Glaciimonas sp. PCH181: one gene and its partner. The protein of the gene in region 1 interacts with the protein of each later gene in a pairwise test. Links are inferred from orthologs where the notes say so. Each region holds a gene or a part of one and is shown on either strand. Other genes may lie near its edges.

Region 1 (7,191 bases):
CATATTATATCTACATGCAACCTTTTGCAACTTTTTTCTAAGTTAAAAAACCCGAATAGCGCACTTTGCACGAGCAACAATTAGTGCAAATCCCGCACAAACCCTGTGCCCATAAAGGCCTGTTTTTCAACCGTGTGCATCGATAAGCTGTGGTTTCCTAATCCACATTCGATCGAAAACCCATCATGCCCATTCTGACCGTCCTCTTATCAACGCCCCCAAACACCACAACGGCCAACAAAGTAGCCCAATCCCTATCGCAACTGACCGCCACTATTCTGCACAAAAAACCAGAACTCACTTCCATTGCGATTTCCTACGTTGATCCGGGGCATTGGTTCGTCGGCGGCGAAAGTCTGCAACATCAACGCAAGACCAGTTTCTTTCTGGATATCCGTATTACCGATGAAACCAACACCGCCAGCGAGAAAGCCACGTACATCAAGGCCGTATTCAATGCTATGCAAACCCTGCTGGGCGATCTGCATCATGAAAGTTACGTCCATGTTCATGATGCGCGGGCGGCGGCATATGGTTATGGCGGATTAACGCAGCAGGAACGGGCGGTTGTCGCGAGGTTGGAAGGATGACGGCGGCGATTACGCTCGGTGGCAGCGACAACGACGCAATGGGACCCTATGCATTGGTCGGTTTTGCCCACGCGCTGCCAGAAAAATCGACCGACTTAGCCGCATTGCTGCTGTCATTTGTCGCCCCAACTCGGGCCGAAGAAGGCTGTCTGGAATATCATTTCCATGCGGATAAAAACACGCCGCATTTGTTTGTATTTTATGAGGTCTGGCGCTCGCAGCAAGACTTGCAGGCGCATTTGGCGTTGCCCCACATGCAGGCGTTTCTGGAGACCCGAATGACTTATCTCAGCCGCGATTTGCAGATTCACTGGCTGGCAATGCATAGCAGCTATCCGCGAGAGATTAAGCCCAGCGTGGCGTCCGATACCAATCGCTAGCAAACTCCACAAAAGCCCGTACTTTTGGCGAAAGGTGGCGGTTTTGTGGATATAAAACGTACAACTCGCGTGGTTTTAGCGTGAATTCTGGCAGCACATGCACCAACGCGCCGTGACGTAATTCCGCATGCACGATGAAAGACGCGGTCGTCGCAATACCAAGACCGGCCAGCGCTGCCGCCCGCAACGCGATACCGGTGTTGGCTTGAAGGTTGCCGCGCACCACGACGGGATGCGGCTTGCCATCGGCGGCGGTGAAGTGAAATTCGTTGGGTTTTGGTGCGAGAGAATAAGTCAGGCAATTGTGATGGACCAGATCGGCGGGTTCCAATGGCGTGCCGTGCCGTTTCAGATACGCTGGAGAGGCAACAACCAGCATGTCGCTGACAGCCAGTCGCCGCGCAATTAAAGTCGAATCCGGCAACGCCTGCGTCAGCCGCAACGCGACATCAAAGCCTTCTTCTATCAGATCGACAAATCGGTCGTTGCAGACCAGATCCACCCGTATTTGCGGATGCGCCATGATGAATTGCGGCAACCAACCTGTAAGTTCCAGCGTACCAAACGCTTGCGGCGCATTGATCCGCAGTAATCCTGACGGGCGCGCCTGATGCGCCGAAACAGCCTGCGCTGCGTCGTCAATCTGATCAATAATCTGCTTGCAGCGGGCGTAGTATTCTTGCCCGGCTTCGGTCAGCGCCAAACGGCGCGTGGTGCGATTGAGTAATTGCGCGCCGAGTTCGACCTCCAACTGCCGGACCTGCCGGGAAACGATGGTGTGCGATTGATTCAATTCCGCCGCTGCGGCAGTAAAACTGCCAGCGTCCACCACCCGCCTGAAGGCGCGCATTGCTGCCAGTTGATCCATGGTTTCGCACTCCGTACATCATCAAAAATGCAACGCTATCAGATTCGTTGACCGGTTGCTATCGATGCTTCGGATGCGGCGGCTACGTCGTATTGCTGACGCGCGCCGCGAATCGCGCTCTGATGCCCGCCAGCCCATTCTGTCAGTACTTGCAACGGCGTGCAAAGCGACTGGCCGAGCATGGTCAATGCGTATTCAACTTGCGGTGGCGTCGTAGGAATGACAGTGCGCGAAATCAAACCGTCGCGCTCCAGATGACGCAGCGTGACTGTCAGCATCCGCTGCGAAATACCGTCAACCTGGCGTCGAAGTGCGTTGAAACGGGTAGGTTTTTGTTCTAAGGTAATCATGACGAGCACACTCCACGCGTCACCGATCCGATCCAGTACATCGCGTATCGGGCAAGGGTGGTCTTCACGCGTCGGCGGGCGCCCTCTTTTGCGCATATTCACGGCTTCGTAGCTCTCAGGAACCGGGCTGGCGGTTACGTTCATGTGCCTATCTTTCATTAAAGTGCCTTCTTGCGCATCAGTTTCAAATAATTATACTGGTTACTTTTAATAACTACATCGCGTTGGACTGATATTCTGCGCGTTATCAAAAGGAATAGATGATGAAAATTGCCATTATTGGGGTTACTGGTCGTGCTGGATCGCGCATTGCTGCCGAAGCACTACGTCGTGGACATGTTGTTACCGGCATTGCCCGCTCGGTGGAAAATGCGGATGTGCCCGCTGGCGTGACGTTGTTGCAAGGCGACGCAACGCAACCCACGCAACTTACTGATCTGGTTAAGGGGCAGGATGCCGTTGTCAGCGCAGCAAAGTTTGAAATATTGCTCGCCGCGCCATTGGTGCAGGCGCTCAAATCGGCCGGTGTGAAGCGCTTAATCGTCGTCGGCGGTGCCGCCAGCCTGGAAGTTGCGCCGGGTGCGATTCTGCTGAATAGCCCCGGATTTCCTGAAGAATACAAAAAAGAGGCGACGGCGGGCAAACTGTTTCTGGATGAACTACGCACCGAAACGTCGCTAGACTGGACCTTTCTGTCGCCGTCCGCGATATTTGCGCCGGGTGAACGCACGGGCAAGTTTCGCCTCGGCCATGACCAGTTGCTGAGCGATGCTAACGGGCAAAGTCATATTTCGATGGAAGATTACGCGATTGCAGTGCTGGATGAACTGGAACAGCCGCAGCATCTGCGTGCACGCTTTACGATCGGTTACTAAGCTAGCAATGTGGCGGAAATGGCTTTGCTGCCATGCTCCGCCGCATCCTCTTCTCTCGAATCTTTCTGCCGTTTCTCTGGTCTGTTTGCCAGCAGCCGTAATATCCGCGATATTTCTTTTTTTGCCTTCCTTGCCGTGATACCGTTATAGGCCTGTTTTACGCTTTATTTTTCTCTAAATAGCGTACTTTTATTCCTCATTCTGATCAGAAATTATGTGCCAGTTACTTGGAATGAATTGCAATGTGCCAACCGACATTGTGTTTAGTTTTACCGGCTTTGCCACCCGTGGCGGCCAGACCGATCATCATAGCGATGGCTGGGGCATTGCCTTTTTTGAAGGCAATGGTGTGCGCCATTTTGTCGATTATCAAGCCGCGATTGCATCGCCGGTGGCCGAGCTGATTCGTCGTTGTCCGATCAAATCAAAGAACGTCATCGCGCATATTCGCAAAGCCACGCAGGGTCAGGTGGCGTTGGAAAACTGTCATCCTTTTGTGCGTGAATTGTGGGGACATTATTGGGTGTTCGCGCATAACGGCGATTTAAAGTCGTTTGCGCCGTCGTTGCATGGCGCATTTCGCCCGGTAGGAAACACCGATAGCGAACTGGCGTTTTGCTATATTTTGCAAGAATTGCGACATCGCTTTGGCGAGACATTACCGTCTCTCGCACAATTAACCGCAGCCTTGCAGGAGCTAAGCAGCGACATCGCGCAGCACGGCACGTTTAATATGCTGCTATCAGACGGCTCGGCGCTGTTCGCCCATTGCTCGACCAATTTGTATTACATCATCCGCCAACATCCGTTTGCCGAAGCCAAATTATCGGATGACGACGTGATCGTCGATTTCTCCCAAGTCACTACGCCGCAAGACCGGGTTGCCGTGATTGTGACTGCGCCGCTGACGACAAATGAAGCGTGGACGCAGTTTGGCGCGGGGGAATTGAAGGTCTTTGTGGATGGCGAAGTACAGGCCTAACATTTGTTGCTGATCGTGGCGCTAAACACCACTATCAGCAACGCTTACGTGAGCGCGCCTGTTTCAGCGCCATCGATCATCAACGTACCAAAAAGCCTGCGCCAACCGGATCGTCGCGATCAATCATCCAGCGTGCGGTGCCCAGCAAACTGGCTGTGCCCTTGACGGTCGGGCGTACAGCGCGGGTGCCGTTGAGGTCTACTTCGCCCAACAAGCAACCTTCAAACGTACCGCTGCCCAACAATCCTTCGGACAGAATCGGCTGATTCAAACCCATCTTTCCGCGTGCTTCAAACATGGCCATCATCGCGCTGGTGCCTGTACCGCCGGGCGAACGATCGAGTTGACCGGCGCTGAACACGTGAACGTTCTTGTAGAACGCGCCTTCGATGGTCGGCTGATGCCAGAAAGTAACGAAATTCAGGTCGTTAATATGCGCTTCGGTCGGATGCTGAATGCGCATCTTCTGATTAATCTGGTCACGCACCATGATGCCGAGGCGCGCTAATTCACTGCCGTTATCAGGCGAAATCCGCAGATCGCTGTTGCTCAGATCAACGATCCCGAAATAGTTGCCGCCCCAGACCAGATCGGCCTTAAGGTCGCCATAGCCTGGCAAATGCACGGGGATATCTTGGGCCGCGACGTAGGCTGGAACGTTTTCAAAACGTGTCCATAAAACTTTATCGCCATCAGAAGCGACTTCAGAAACGACTAAGCCTGCGGTGGTTTCAAAGCGAATACGCGTCATGCCGTCTGCGCCGCGTGGGACCAAACCTAACGCGACCATTGCCATACTGACGGCGATAGTGCCGTGGCCACACATGTGTGAATATTCGGTGCCGTCGATATAGATCAGACCGGCGTCAAATTCAGGGCTGGATGGGGGTGTCAGGAACACGCCGAACATGTCTTTGTGACCGCGTGGTTCACGCATCAGCGCCAGACGTAGCCAGTCGTAGTTCTCGACCAGAAAAGCGCGCTTTTCCAGGATGCTGGAACCGCTAGGATAAGGGATGCCGCTGTGCACGATGCACAATGGCTCGCCTTCGGTATGGGTATAGATGACGTCGAACGCGTCCTGTTGTCGGATCATGGTTAAAGCTCCTCGTTGAGAAATGGCAGAGTGGGTTATTTCCGGTCGGACAGCATGTCCAGGCCGATGGTTAAATCAAGAATCGTTATTGCCACGACGGCCACAAGAATGGTGGCCCCCGACACGGCGGCAATGGTTGGGTCTATCGTGTATTGCACATAGTTGAACAACTTGACGGGAATCGTATTCAGCTCGGCTGTGGTGTTAAAAATCGACAATTCGACGTTAATCCAGGAGGAGATGAACGCAAAGATCGATCCGGTAACGATCCCCGCCCGTATCTGCGGCAGCACCACTAAAAAGAACGTGGTCCAAGGGTTAGCACCCAGATCGGACGATGCTTCTTCCAGTGCTTTTTGTTCGGGCGTCATTAGCGACAAAACCGAGCGCAATACAAACGGCGCGACGATGACCGTGTGCCCGATCAACAGCGACAGAAAACTCCGCGTCAATCCGAAATAGCCACCAAACTGCAACAACGCAGCGCCCAGCACGATATGCGGCAACACCAACGGTGACATCAGCGCCGCCGAGATAGCCTGTTTGCCCGGAAAGTCATAGCGTGCCAGCGCCAGTGCAGCAGGCACGGTCAGCACTAACGCGGCCAAGGTCGCGGCAAACGCCAGCAGCGTACTGGTTGAAAACGCGGCGACGTAACTCGGATCGGCCAGCATCGTGTGATACCAATTCAACGTCCAGCCTTCTGGCGGAAAAGCCAAAAAGGATGAGGCGGTAAACGAACTGCCAAGAATCACGATCAACGGCAAAATGAGGTAGACCAGGACGCCCCAGGACACTAGCCTGATAAGGGTGCGCATTATCATCGTGATCCTCCGCGAATCTCACCAACGCGACTGGCAAGCGCCACCATCGCTAACGTAAATACCAGCAATACGATACTTAACGCGCCGCCATAATGAAAATCGAAGGCAGAGCTGTATTGCTGAAAAATCAGCATAGAGAGCACCGTAATCCGACCGCCAGAGAGCAAAGCGGGCGTCACGTAGGCGCTGACGGCTAACGTAAAAACCATGATCGCGCCAGCAATCACGCCCGGCAAAGACAGGGGAAACGTGACATGCCGGAACGTCGCCGACGGGCTTGCCCCCAAGTCTGCCGAGGCTTGCTCACACGCTGGATCGATCTTGGCTAATGCATTGCCAACGCCCAGTACTACAAACGGCAGCAGTACATACACCATCCCGATGAGGATGCCCAGTTCGGTGCCCAGAAACCGGATCGGCCGATCAGCTAAACCCGTTGCCAGCAAAGTTTCATTGATCAAGCCATTGCGCCCCAGCAATACCATCCAGCCGAACGAGCGCACGATATTGCTGGTGAACATCGGCACGACTAGCAAAATGACGCACATCCTGCGCCATGCATTCCAGCGCACCACGCGCACCAGATACCATGCCAGCGGATAACCGAGTAACAGGCACACCAACGTCGTCATGCAGGCGATGCGGAACGTCACTAAAATGACGTCCCAGTGATAGCGGTCAGCCAGCACGCGCAGATAGTTGGCGAAGGTCCAGCTTTCGCCCTGCGCGCCGGTCAGACTCGCGATCAGAACGACGGCCAACGGTGCCAGAAAGAAGGCCGCGAAGAACGCCAATGGCGCCACCAGCATCAGCGCGGGCGCCGAAGCGAAGCGTTTCATGTGCCGTCTCCGATCAGGTGCAGATGGGATGGCTGAAAACCGAGTTGCACTGCGCTGCCGGGCGTCATGTCAGCGTTCGGCAATCCCATGGTTCTGGCGGTAATCAGATGGCCGCCGACATCCGCATGGATCGTGGTGTGGCTGCCGACACTGACGATATCTTTCAATACACCGGTCAGCCTGCATAACGCATCCCGCGCCGGGGTTGCTGCATCCAGCACTTGCACATGTTCTGGGCGCAACACGGCAACGCCGCGCGGCGGTATTTGCGCAGTTGGGACCGCAAAAGTATTGCCTTGCACTGCTAGCCGAATCTGATTATTTCCCGCTGCCTCGTAGCCGATCAGGTTTGCTTCGCCAATAAACTCCGCAACAAAACGACTGGCC
Region 2 (7,196 bases), 110 kb from region 1 along the record:
CTGCTGTTAATTGATTGATTAACGCAATTTTGATGTCTGCGGGGATGGTTTCTTTTTCGTTTTGCAGGCCGTCACGAGGGCCGACTTCGACGATTTTGACTTTGCTCGGGAATGTCATTTTGAGTTTCCTTTTTGAATTATCTGAGAACTTGATGAATGTTTTTTTACTTTGTCTTGAGTTCAGTTGGTTGTTTGATGATGCTTTCGGCGCTGGTCGGTTTGTCGTTATTTAAACCGGTTAGCGCTCCGTGGTTAGTTCGTTGGGGGTGGCCCGACATTTAGTCACTTCTTCTTGCTTCAGCTAGGCGCCCCCGGCTTGCATCAACGGAGCACATCCCGTTTCAGCAATCACCAAACCCAAAACCCCCACGGAGCGCAAACGGACTTAAGTAACGCCAGACTCACCTAATAACCCACCACCCGATCCACCACGCCCCCAACAACTCCCCCTCCCTCAACCACCCGAATCTTCCCGCTAATCTGCCGAATCGTTTCCTCATAAACCGATACAGCCGAAATATGCGGCGTAATACAAATCCGCGACTCCTGCCAAAAGGGATGGCCGCCATCCATCGGCTCCCGCCCAAACACATCCAACGTCGCCCCAGCAATCTCTCCAGTCCCAATCAACGCCAGCAAATCATCCTCAACTAAATGCCCACCCCGAGCGACATTGATAACATACGCCCCACCGTTGCCCCTATCCAGCTTCAGCAAGTTATCCCGATTCAAAATCCCCGCCGTATCCGGCGTCAACGGCAAAATACACACCACCACCCGAGATGCCCGCAAGAACGCATCCAATCCATCTTCACCCGAGTAACAATCGACACCCGGCAAGGATTTCTGACTCCGACTCCACCCATTCACAGGAAATTCAAAGTACGCCAACGCGCTGGCAATCCGTACACCAAGCACCCCCAGCCCAAGAATCCCCACTCGAAAATCCTGCTTTGTATTAGGCGCTAAAGGCTGCCATTCGCAACGCGCAGACTGCTGCCGATACGCATCAAACCGACGAAAATAACCAAGCACCGCATGGGTCACATATTCCGCCATCTGGATCGCCATACCACCGTCATCTACGCGCACCAACGGCACGCCTGCTGGCAACGCATCGCCAAGCTTCAAAATTGCATCGACCCCGGCACCTAGATTGAAAATTCCTTTCAACGCGGTCCTGCCTTGCAGCATCGAAGCTGGCGGATGCCAGACCACTGCATAGTCAGCATGGGCGGTATCGCCCTCTTGCCAGAATCGACACTCTGCCTCAGGCAAAGCCCTCGCAATATCCTCAAACCAGCCCTGCATAAAGCTAGTCGGAGGCGTATAAAACATTACCTTCATGCCATTATCCTTAAATCGCTAGCATTAACTTGCATCAAGTGTAAACGCCAGCAATTGCGCCGCTTCCGCAACTTGATCGCCGACCGTATATAACAATTCTTCCACCAGACCATCGGCTGGGGCGGCGATGGTGTGTTCCATTTTCATCGCCTCCATAATGAGCAACGGTGCGCCTTTTTTGACCTTATCGCCTTGCGCCACCAATACCGCTACGATTTTGCCCGGCATCGGGGCTGTCAAACGACCGCCTTCGGCTTCGCTTTCACCCGCATGCGCCAACGGATCAACATAGCCCAGCGTGGTTTGATGGCCGCCGGTAAATATCTGAAACAGCGAACCATCCGCGGCGTCGCGAACAACCGTGCCGCGCACTTCCCGGTCCTCAAGACTGATGGTGTAATCATTGCCATTCTGCTGCAACAGCGCCATCCGGCTGAAGTGTTGCGCGTGCTCCAACAGCCAACCGCCGGACTGATACATCACCGCAATCGGGGTGCTTTTGCCATCGTCCACAAACGTTAACTGGCGCTGCAAATTACTGTTTAAACGCCAGCCGCTGGTATCTGTCCATGGATTGCTATGACGATCGGATGCATCGCTAGCAGTGCGCTCTGCGGCGAGCAACGCGGCAGTCGCCAAGGCCAGCACGGCAATATCCACCGGCTGAGCAGACGGAAATAACGTGTCATGGTGACGCTCGATCAGCCCTGTATCCAGATCCGCCGTCGCAAACGGCTTGCTGGCAATCAGACGCTGCAAGAACGTGATATTGCTCGCCAGCCCAACAATCTGATACTGCGCCAATGCGTTGGTCATCGCTGCCAGCGCTTGCCTGCGATCCGGTGCCCAGACAATCAGCTTGGCGATCATGGGATCGTAAAAAGGCGAAATCGCATCGCCTTCACGCACGCCGGAATCAATCCGCACAATCGTGTCGCCGCTTTGCTGCGTCGCGCTGCCAATCTCAAATTCACGCGCAAGCGGCGTGCGCAAATGACGCAAGGTACCTATCGATGGCAAAAATCCCTTGTTAGGATTTTCCGCATAAATCCGCGCTTCAATCGCATGACCGCTTAGCTTCAGCTGATCTTGTTTTAGCGGTAGCGCTTCACCGGAGGCCACGCGTAATTGCCATTCCACCAGATCAAGACCGGTGATCATTTCGGTGACCGGATGCTCGACTTGCAGACGAGTATTCATTTCCATGAAATAGAATGAACCGTCTTGGTTCGCGATAAATTCGACCGTGCCTGCACCGACATAACCGACTGCCTTGGCAGCGGCGACGGCGGCCTCGCCCATCGCTTTGCGGCGCTCTTCCGGCATCCCCGGCGCGGGCGCTTCTTCTAATACTTTTTGATGGCGTCGCTGTACCGAGCAATCGCGTTCGAACAGATAAACGCATTCGCCGAAACTGTCGGCGAATACCTGAATCTCAATGTGGCGTGGCCGCGTCAGATATTTTTCAACCAATACTTTATCGTCACCAAAACTGCTGATCGCTTCCCGTTTGCAAGACGCCAATGCGGCCTTGAAATCCGCGCTGTTCTCAACGATACGCATCCCCTTGCCACCACCGCCAGCACTGGCCTTCAGCAATACCGGATAGGCGATCTTGTCTGCTTGCTGATGCAAAAGATCGGCGTCCTGGTCGTCGCCGTGATAGCCGGGGACCAGCGGCACTTCGGCTTTTTCCATTAACGATTTGGCGGCAGATTTCGATCCCATCGCCTGAATTGCGCTGGCGGGTGGCCCGATAAATACTAGCCCGGCATCGACGCAGGCCTGTGCAAATTGTGCATTCTCTGACAAAAAACCATAACCCGGATGAATCGCTTGTGCACCAGTCGCAAGCGCGACGGCGATAATTTTATCGGCGCGCAGATAGCTTTCTTTAGCCGACGCCGGGCCGATGCAAACTGCCTCGTCACAGACTGCCACATGTTTGGCGCGTGCATCGGCTTCCGAATAAACGGCAACCGTTTTAACGCCCATCCGGCGCGCCGTTGCAGCAACGCGGCAGGCAATTTCTCCGCGATTGGCGATCAGGATCTTGGTGAACATGGCTCTCCTCCGATTGATTTTTTATTATTTAGCGTTCTCTTTGCCGATCCAACAGAAGGCAAAGAGAACGCACATTTTTATACTTCGCTTTGGGTGACTTCACAGCGTGCATCAATCGCGGTCGAACGCGTGTGCATGCCAAGTTTGGCTAGCAATGCGCGGTCTTCTTCGACTTCTGGATTGCCGGTTGTCAGCAATTTATCACCGTAGAAAATCGAGTTTGCACCGGCCAGAAAACACAGCGATTGAATCGCTTCGCCCATTTGTCGGCGACCGGCAGATAAACGTACCCGCGCCTTCGGCATCGTGATCCGTGCCACTGCAATCGTACGTACAAATTCCAGCAAATCCAGCGCTTCAATACCGTATAACGGCGTACCTTCGACTTGCACCAAATTGTTGACCGGCACCGATTCAGGATACGGCGTCATGTTCGCCAATTGCGCGACCAGACCGGCGCGTTGCAAGCGTGATTCGCCCATGCCGACAATGCCGCCGCAACAGACTTTAATCCCGACGCCGCGCACGCTATCGATCGTGTCGAGGCGGTTTTGGTAATCGCGGGTGGTGATGATGTCGCCGTATAACTCAGGCGCGGTATCCAGATTGTGGTTGTAGTAATCAAGGCCAGCTTGTTTCAGGCGTTCAGCCTGACCTTCGCCCAGCATACCCAGCGTAGCGCAGGTTTCAAGGCCCAGCGCTTTAACGCCACGGACCATCGCTTCGACGTGTTCCAGATCACGGTCTTTCGGCTCGCGCCATGCTGCGCCCATACAGAAACGTGTCGCGCCGTGCGCCTTTGCTTGGCGTGCTGCATCCAGAACTGTATCTAATGGCAGGATTTTTTGAGCGACAACGCCGGTATCGTAACGCGCAGCTTGCGGGCAATAGCCGCAGTCTTCCGGACAACCACCGGTCTTGATAGACAACAGCGTGGCTAGCTCAACTTCGGTCGGATCAAAATTTTCGCGATGGACTTGTTGCGCACGGAACATCAAATCGTTGAACGGCAAATTGAAAATTTCCAACACTTCTTCAACCCGCCAGGCGGCGTCGGCTGCTGGTGCAACTATTTTCTGGGCAACGCCAGTCTGAAAAGTGATCGGTTGTGAGGTTGTAGAAACGCTAGGTTGCGAAGACATGGTCAGATTTCCTTAGTATGGAGGGAATGTGTTGAAAGCGTGTCGGCAGGCCAGCCCGGCAAACTTGAAAAATGGAGATAATCGGCGGCGGCAGAAACCAGCTCCGCAGCCGGGACGGGCAGCCGTGGCACGCGGCCCAGCAAAGGTGCATTTATGCGCGCCGTCAGCGCATCGACAGTGGCGTCGCTGTTAAGCATATCCGGGTCTACGGTATTGATAACCCAGCCAGCCAATGACAAACCACGCGCCGCAATCGCCTCGACCGTCAGCAGCGCATGGCTGATGCAACCGAGACGCAAGCCCACCACCAATATCACTGGCAAGCCTAATTCTTGCGCCAGATCGGCAGTATCGAGTGTGTCATTTAACGGCACCCGAAAGCCGCCAACGCCTTCGACCACTACCGCATCAGCCAACGCTGCTATTTGTTGGTAGCAGGCCAGAATTGGCGGCAAAGCGATGGGCCGGTCTTCCAGCGCAGCGGCGATATGCGGCGCAGTTGGCTGACGGAATAAATACGGCGTTGCCAGCGCAGTCGGCAATACCACGCTGGCTTGCACCGCCAACGCATCGGCGTCATCGTTATGCCATACGCCGTCGCGCAGTTCAGCGCCCGCCGCGACCGGCTTCATGCCTGCCGTGCGAACACCGGTTTTAGTCAGCGCATGCAACAGGCTGGCAGCGATCAGGGTCTTGCCGATTTCAGTGTCGGTGCCAGCGACAAAATAAGCGCATTGAAGCGTATTGGTCGGGATAAGCATTAGCTGCCTCCGTCAATCACGCTGTTGAATACATCGGCGGTGCGCGCTGCCAGCAAATCGCATTCGGCGTCATCGAGAATAAACGGCGGCATCAGATAAACGGACTTGCCTATCGGACGCAGCAGCAGTTCGCTGTCCAGCGCCTTGCTGAAAAAGCGCCGTGAAAAAGTCCCTGCCTGTGCCGCATCGTCGATCACAGCATCGAACGCCCAGATCATGCCGCGCTGACGGAAATTGCGGACACGTGGATGATCGGCCAGCGGTTGTAGTGCGGCGGTGATCCGTTGTGCGCGTACGCGATTAGCGTTGAGGACGTCATCCTGCTCGAAAATTTCTAACGTCGCCAACGCGGCGCGACAGGCCAGAGGATTGCCGGTATAGGAATGCGAATGCAAAAAGGCACGGGTGACATCGGCATCGTAAAACGCGTTATAAATCGCGTCCGTCGTCATCACTAGCGAAAGCGGCAAATAACCCCCGCTAATACCTTTTGAGAGACAAACAAAATCGGGCCAGACGGGTTGTTTTTCAGCCCCTTCAGAGCCGATTGCGGTGGCTTGCTCTGAAGCAAAAAATGTCCCGGTGCGACCGCAGCCCACAGCGATTTCATCAAAGATCAGATGCACTTGATAACGATCGCAGAGTGCGCGTACTTCCGCCAGATACACTGGATCGTGCATCGCCATGCCTGCCGCGCATTGCACCAGCGGTTCGATAATAACGGCGGCTATATGGTCACCGCGTTGCTGCAATAACAGTTCCAATGAATGGGCGGCACGGCGGGCGACATCGGCGGCGGTTTCGCCTGCTTCAGCGGCACGTGCATCGGGCGACATCACGACGTGCGCCTGACGCAGCATAGGTCCGTAGGCATCGCGGAATAAGGCGACGTCGGTCACGGCTAGCGCGCCGATGGTTTCGCCGTGGTAACTGCCTTTCAGGCAAACGAATTCCTGCTTGGCGGTATGCCCGGTGTTGCGCCACGCGTGAAAACTCATTTTTAAGGCGATTTCCACCGCCGAGGCGCCGTCAGAGGCGTAAAAACAATGCCCTAAAACATTGCCAGTGCGCTCTGCCAGTTGTTCGGATAAACGGATCACCGGCTCATGCGTGAAACCGGCCAGCATTGCGTGTTCCAGCTTATCCAGCTGATCTTTCAAGGCCGCATTGATACGCGGATTGGCATGACCGAATAGATTCACCCACCACGAACTGATGGCGTCCAGATAGCGCTTACCGTCGGCGTCATACAGCCATGCACCACGGCCATGGCTGACCGGAATCAGCGGAACGGTTTCGTGATGCTGCATTTGCGTGCACGGATGCCAGACGCTTTTTAGACTGCGTTTTACCCAGTCTGATTGTGTATTTTGCTTCAAGATGCTTCCTCAATTTTTTCTTTACTTTGCAAGGCAGGCGCTTTGCCGTCTTCACCTGCAAAGTATTTTGCTGCCGCTGCGTGCAAAGCGGTAATCAATTGGTCGACTTGTTCTGTTGTATGCGCAGCCGATAGCGAAATCCGCAAGCGCGCAGTTCCCTTGGGCACGGTTGGCGGACGAATCGCCGGGACCCAGATGCCCTGCGCCAATAAGTCCGCCATCAGATCTAAGGCGAGTTGATTGTCGCCTACGACCAGCGCCTGAATCGCTGTTTCGGACGGCAGTAATTGCCAAGGCAATGTCGCCAATCCGTCATGCAATTGCTGCACCAATTGCCGCAAATGTTGTTGACGCCAGTCTTCGGTTTCCAGCAACTTCAGCGTCGCCAGCAATGCGCTTGCCAGCATCGGCGGGCTGGCAGTGGTGAACACATACGTGCGCGCCCGCTGCACCAGCCATTCGATCAACGTTGCGTCACCGGCGACAAAAGCACCCGAAACCCC

The links.
Region 2: the proteins of C7W93_RS19765 (region 1) and bioB interact in binary tests that used the Escherichia coli proteins (3 or more experiments, as listed by UniProt). The link is inferred for Glaciimonas sp. PCH181 from one-to-one orthologs.

The regions. Positions count from the first base shown.
Region 1 is NZ_PYFP01000002.1:1,441,421-1,448,611, reverse strand. Bases 2,276-5,161 are described here. They hold C7W93_RS19765 (class II glutamine amidotransferase), read left to right. Parts: upstream 2,276-3,277; coding sequence 3,278-4,045; downstream 4,046-5,161. Other genes in these bases: C7W93_RS19760 (proline racemase family protein), read right to left, coding at 4,125-5,141; C7W93_RS19770 (NAD(P)-dependent oxidoreductase), read left to right, coding at 2,452-3,063; C7W93_RS19775 (winged helix-turn-helix transcriptional regulator), read right to left, coding at 2,276-2,332. Outside these bases: C7W93_RS19790 (4-oxalocrotonate tautomerase family protein), read left to right, coding at 186-590; C7W93_RS19785 (putative quinol monooxygenase), read left to right, coding at 587-970; C7W93_RS19780 (LysR family transcriptional regulator), read right to left, coding at 936-1,838; more of C7W93_RS19775, read right to left, coding at 1,877-2,275; C7W93_RS19755 (ABC transporter permease), read right to left, coding at 5,177-5,959; C7W93_RS19750 (ABC transporter permease), read right to left, coding at 5,962-6,804; C7W93_RS19745 (ABC transporter ATP-binding protein), read right to left, coding at 6,801-7,191.
Region 2 is NZ_PYFP01000002.1:1,329,964-1,337,159, reverse strand. Bases 2,522-5,412 are described here. They hold bioB (biotin synthase BioB), read right to left. Parts: upstream 4,554-5,412; coding sequence 3,489-4,553; downstream 2,522-3,488. Other genes in these bases: bioA (adenosylmethionine--8-amino-7-oxononanoate transaminase), read right to left, coding at 5,314-5,412; bioD (dethiobiotin synthase), read right to left, coding at 4,556-5,314; C7W93_RS19250 (acetyl/propionyl/methylcrotonyl-CoA carboxylase subunit alpha), read right to left, coding at 2,522-3,411. In the rest of the region: C7W93_RS19260 (hydroxymethylglutaryl-CoA lyase), read right to left, coding at 1-118; C7W93_RS19255 (glyoxylate/hydroxypyruvate reductase A), read right to left, coding at 406-1,347; more of C7W93_RS19250, read right to left, coding at 1,372-2,521; more of bioA, read right to left, coding at 5,413-6,693; bioF (8-amino-7-oxononanoate synthase), read right to left, coding at 6,690-7,196. UniProt on the Escherichia coli protein: Catalyzes the conversion of dethiobiotin (DTB) to biotin by the insertion of a sulfur atom into dethiobiotin via a radical-based mechanism.